2 regions of the Microbacterium sp. UBA1612 genome follow, and region 1 is predicted to be linked to the other one. Evidence: predicted binding sites of a transcription regulator. Region 1 holds the regulator's gene; the other holds the start of a gene.
The links. The regulator LexA, encoded in region 1, represses DNA repair genes until DNA is damaged. The targets are predictions, from matches to a motif close to TCGAACANNTGTTCGA.
Positions count from the first base shown of each region.

Region 2: the regulator LexA is predicted to act here: its motif matches at 1,166-1,181, upstream of B3S45_RS11860 (HNH endonuclease signature motif containing protein).

Region 1 covers NZ_DCMW01000036.1:29,329-31,787, forward strand. The annotation lists gene B3S45_RS13410 (histidinol-phosphate transaminase) at 1-339, opposite strand, end outside; gene B3S45_RS13415 (LysM peptidoglycan-binding domain-containing protein) at 366-719, opposite strand; gene lexA (transcriptional repressor LexA) at 987-1,667, shown strand; gene B3S45_RS13425 (hypothetical protein) at 1,998-2,459, shown strand, end outside.
Region 2 covers NZ_DCMW01000027.1:8,492-10,950, reverse strand. The annotation lists gene B3S45_RS11860 (HNH endonuclease signature motif containing protein) at 1-1,144, opposite strand, end outside; gene B3S45_RS11855 (O-acetyl-ADP-ribose deacetylase) at 1,248-1,748, opposite strand; gene B3S45_RS11850 (DNA alkylation repair protein) at 1,831-2,304, shown strand; gene B3S45_RS11845 (DUF6518 family protein) at 2,387-2,459, opposite strand, start outside.

The sequences.
Region 1 (2,459 bases):
CGTCCGCCCCGGCCCGGCGAACGCCTGCAGGACATGCTGAAGCACCTCGTTGGAACCATTGGCGGCCCACATCTGCTCAGGAAGCAGCCCCTCACCCAGGTAGTCCGCGAACGCCTCGCGAAGCGGCAGGAACTCGCGATCGGGGTAGCGGTTGACGTCCCGAAGCGCCAAAGCGATCGCATCGAGGATGTCGGCGGCGACCTCGTCCGGCACGGGATGGGTGTTCTCGTTCACGTTGAGCGTCACCGGAAGCGGTGCCTGAGGCGCACCGTACGGAGTCATTCCGCGCAGATCGTCACGGAGAGGAAGGTCGTCGAGGCGAGCGGTCACCCCTCCCATGGTACGGGCGCGTTTCGCCCGGCGGACTACGGTGCCGTGTCGTAGCGCGCCGGGATGGCCAGCTCCTGACCAGCCGAGACAACGACACCGTCGAGAGCATTCAGGCGCGCGATGTCGTCGACGACGTCTCGAGGATCGCTCTCCGGTGCCACGCGCTCCGCGATCGCCCAGAGCGATTCACCTGCACTCACGACGACCGTGGAGAACGAGGCCGCGTCGCCGGCGTCATCCCGCGACGCCAGCGCGCTGCCACCGCTGATGACCGCAACCGCCACGCACGCGGCGGCGGGCAGTGCCGCGGCGGCGGCGAGAACGCGACGGCCGCGCACGGTCATGCGCAGGCGGGTGCGGTGGTGCGGGGTGATGCTGATCGCGGTCATCTCTCCTCCTTCTCGGCGGGAGGTTCGCATCGCAGAACTCGGCCGGGAGCCGGCGATGCGAACCTCTCTTCCGAAGCTATCTTCGATATCATAAGCTGTCAAGCGGCCCGAACGGTGGACTTCTCTCGAACACGACACGCGGAGCGCTTGCACACCGTGTCGGACGAGGGCGGATACCGTTTCGATGAGCAGAGCCCATCACCGACCTCCGACATTCGAAGGCCGGTGCCCCTCGGACGACGAGGGGTGAGGAGACAGGAGCACGAGATGACCGAGCCGACGAGCCGCGCGCGACCCCAGACCCGGCGGCGCCGCAGCCTCAGTGACAAGCAGCTCGCGATCCTCGAAGTGATCCAGCGATCGATCGCACGGCACGGGTATCCGCCGAGCATGCGTGAGATCGGCGACGCGGTCGGGCTGAAGTCATTGTCGAGCGTGACGCATCAGCTGAATCAGCTGGAGCTGAGCGGCTACCTGCGCCGCGATGCCGGGAAGACCCGCGCGATGGAGGTGCTCATCGACCTCCCCGGCGCGAGCACGGAAAGCCCCGCCGACGCGGCGCCCCCGGTGGGCGATGCCGCCATGGTCCCCCTCGTCGGGCGCATCGCCGCCGGGGTACCGATCACCGCAGACCAGCAGATCGACGAGGTCTTCCCGCTGCCGAGGCAGCTGGTCGGCAAGGGCGACCTGTTCATGCTCAAGGTGTCCGGCGAGTCGATGATCGACGCGGCCATCTGCGACGGCGACTGGGTCGTGGTGCGCTCGCAGCCGACGGCCGAGAACGGCGACATCGTCGCCGCGATGCTCGACGGGGAGGCGACCGTCAAGACCTTCCGCCAGCGCGACGGTCACGTGTGGCTGCTGCCGCGGAACTCCGCGTTCGAGCCGATCCTCGGGGACGAGGCCGTCGTGCTCGGCAAAGTGGTGGCGGTGATGCGCGCCGTCTGACGGCCGTCTCCTCGGCCGGCCAGCGCACCGCGCGTGCAACAACTCAGGCTGTGCCGGTGACTCTGGTGCCGTGGCGGCTTCCCGAGGGTGTCTCAGCCTGAGTTGGGTCAGCAGGAGGCGGGGGCAGGACGGAACTCTCACGCCGACGCCTCACCTCGCACGAGGCCAGGATCCAGGAGACAAGCGCCAGAATTCGGGCAAGAAACCAGAATTCGGGAAAAGGGTGTCCGGCCGCTTGAGGGCGTCGGAGAACCTGATCCGGGGCACACGTGCGAACGGGGCGGCGTTCCCGCCACAATGGGGCTGACCCGACAAGAGGGAGCCCTCGCCATGGCCACGACAGACATCGCCGATCTCCGCGCGGAGATCGAACGGCTGAAAGCGGAGAACGCCGACCTTCGTTCCCAGGCGTCCTCGGAGCTCAGCGGAGAAACACCCGTCTCAGACCGCGCTGGTCGCACCGGATGGTGGCGTGCGCTCATCTCGGCCGTCTGCATCGTGCTCGCCGGCATCCTGGTGCCCGTCTCCGTCCTCGGCACGTGGGCACGGGCGGAACTCGTGAGCGAGGACGCGTTCGTGCAGACCTTCGGCCCCCTCGCCGACGATCCCGATGTGCAGCAGCTGGTGATCGACCAGGCTTCCACCGCCGTCAACGCGGCCGTCGACGTCGAGGGCATCACGAACGACGTCATCGACGGCGTGCAGAGCCTGGACCTGCCGCCCGCCGCGTCGTCGGCGCTCGACCTGCTCCGCCAACCGGCCGTGCAGGGCGTACAGGGCCTCATCGACTCG
Region 2 (2,459 bases), on a different contig from region 1:
GGCGCATTTGACTGGACGCCTGGTATCGGTCGACGCCGAGCACTTCGCCGGAGATGGGATGTGTGAGAATTCGGTCCCATCCGGGAGCGTTTCTTGCGAGCTCCCTGGCCGTATTCGGGTCGATCGGACCGTGTCCGGCGAGAGTGACGGCTTCGAACGGGTCGTCAGCCGGGGAGTCGAGGAGCGTGAGCACGGGGATGGTGACCCGCACGTGCGCCTGGATCGCGCCCAGTCCGGTCGCGGTCGTGCCGATGTGTGCGTCGGGGGCTGCCGTGAGGAGCATGTCGGCGAGAAGATCGACCCGGATGGCGTCGAGCACACGGCGGGCGGCGAGGAGCTCGTCGAGGTGGGCCTCCGCCCGGTCGACCGCGCTCTGTTCGTTCCGCTCGGTTTTCGCTCCCGATCCCGTCGGCTCGGCCCCATTTCTCGATTCCGCGCGCTCGGCCTTCACTGCGGCCTGCACGGCGTCACGGGCATTGCGGATGGCCTCGGCATCGGCCTCGGCGACATCGCGAGCCATGCGGGTGAGGCGGTCGTGGACGCCGTGGATGATCACGGCCGGCCCCGTCACCTGCAGTTCGGCCATGCCGTCGTCGAGATCGTGGACCTGAACCGAGCGGGTCGCGGCGGCTTTCGCGTGGCGCTCGCGGATCGTCTCGTTGAGGAACCACTGCGCTCGTCGCCTGGCGATCGGCCGCAGGCGTGACGCGGACTCGGCCTCGGCGTATCCGAGCACGCTGTTCTCGTACTCGGCGGCGAGCTCGGGGTGCTCGATGCGGTCGCCCGCCTCGACGATGACGCGCGCGTGTGCGAGCGAGATGCGGCCGGCCCCGAGTGAGCGCACCGTCTCGGGGAACATCTCGACCATCCGCGCGGCCTCGCCGATCTGACGCTGCACGGTGCGGTCGGACACCCGAAGGGCGGTCGCGAGTTCAGCGGCGACGGAGCGCCGGGGGAGGTCGGCGGTGGACATGTTCTCTTCTGCGGCCGCCCACGCGTCTGCGATCTCGCCCGCGTGTGCGAGCGCACGGGCCTCGCGCGCCTGGAGCTGGGCGATCTGACGCCGGATGTCGACGACCTCGGTGACCACCGGCGCCAGTCGCGCGGCGGCGACCTGGTCGGGTGCGGTGGCTGTTTCGGTCATGACGTCATCGTCTCACCGACCTCGGACATTGCTTCGAAAGTATCGGTTGGTGCAGTTCACGCAGCGCGCTCGAAATGAGATCGGTCTGAGCCGTGAGTCGCAGCTATCGCTCCACTCGTGCCCGTACCCGCTCGTGTGTGGCTGCGGCGAACGACACCAGCCGAATCTCCTCCAGGCCGGTGTCGGCGCGAGAGATGGTCTCGACGGCGGCGTCGATGGCATCATCCAGTGGCCACGCATAGATGCCGGCGCTGATCAGCGGGAAGGCGATGCTCGTGGCGCCGAGTTCTTCGGCGACCTCGAGGGATCGTCGATAGCAGGACTCCAGAAGGCGCCGGTCGCGCTCCCCGGCGGCGTGGTTGGGTCCGACGGTATGAATGACCCATCGCGCAGGAAGGTCGCCGGCGGTCGTCCATCCCGCATCCCCGGTGTCGAGACCGCGTGGGAAGCGGGCGATGCAGTCGTCGAGGATCGCCCGACCGCCGGCGCGGTGGATCGCTCCGTCGACGCCGCCGCCTCCGCGCATGGCGCGGTTGGCGGCGTTCACGACTGCGTCGACCTGCTGCGCGGTGATGTCGCCGTGGAGAGTGGTGATGAGGGTCATGTCGTCATGGTGCCTTGCGCCGCAGTCGTTCAGAACCCCTTGCGCTCGACAGATGCGGCGGGGCGAAGGCGAGAATGGAGGGATGGATTCGCCCGCCGACTTCATCGACCGCACGCTGCGGGCCGAGGCGACGGAGTGGCGCACGTGGGCGGACGGCGACGCGTCGGTCGGCGGGCTGCGCGTCTACGGCGCATCGGTGGGGGCGGTGCGCGGCACCGTTCGTGACGCGCTCCGCCGATACGGCGACCTGCAGCATGATGAGGTGACTGCCGTCGCGTCTGAACTGTGGTCGGTGCCCGTCCTCGAACGCCGCCTGGCCGCGATCGTGTTGCTGCAGCGATACGTCGAGTCGCTCACCGGCAACGACCTCACGCGTATCGAGGGGTTCCTTCGCGATGCGCGCGTCGGCGACCTCATCGAGCCGCTCACGGTCGATGTGGTGCGTCCGCTGCTCGCTCGGCTTCGGGGCGCCGAGGCCGAGCGCGCCAGGCGGATCGTGGCGCGATGGGCGTCATCCGATGCGCAGAGCCTCCAAACCGCCGCCGCTCTGCTGTAGCGCAGAAGCACGTCGTGATCCTCGCGGGGACGCGGCATGCCGCGCTGAGCGGCGAACGCCGTTGGAACCGCGAACGCCGCTGTCAGATCAGCCCCACCATGCTGTACGCCGCCACGAAGGCGACCGCCACGACCGCCGTGCCGCCGACCGCGACC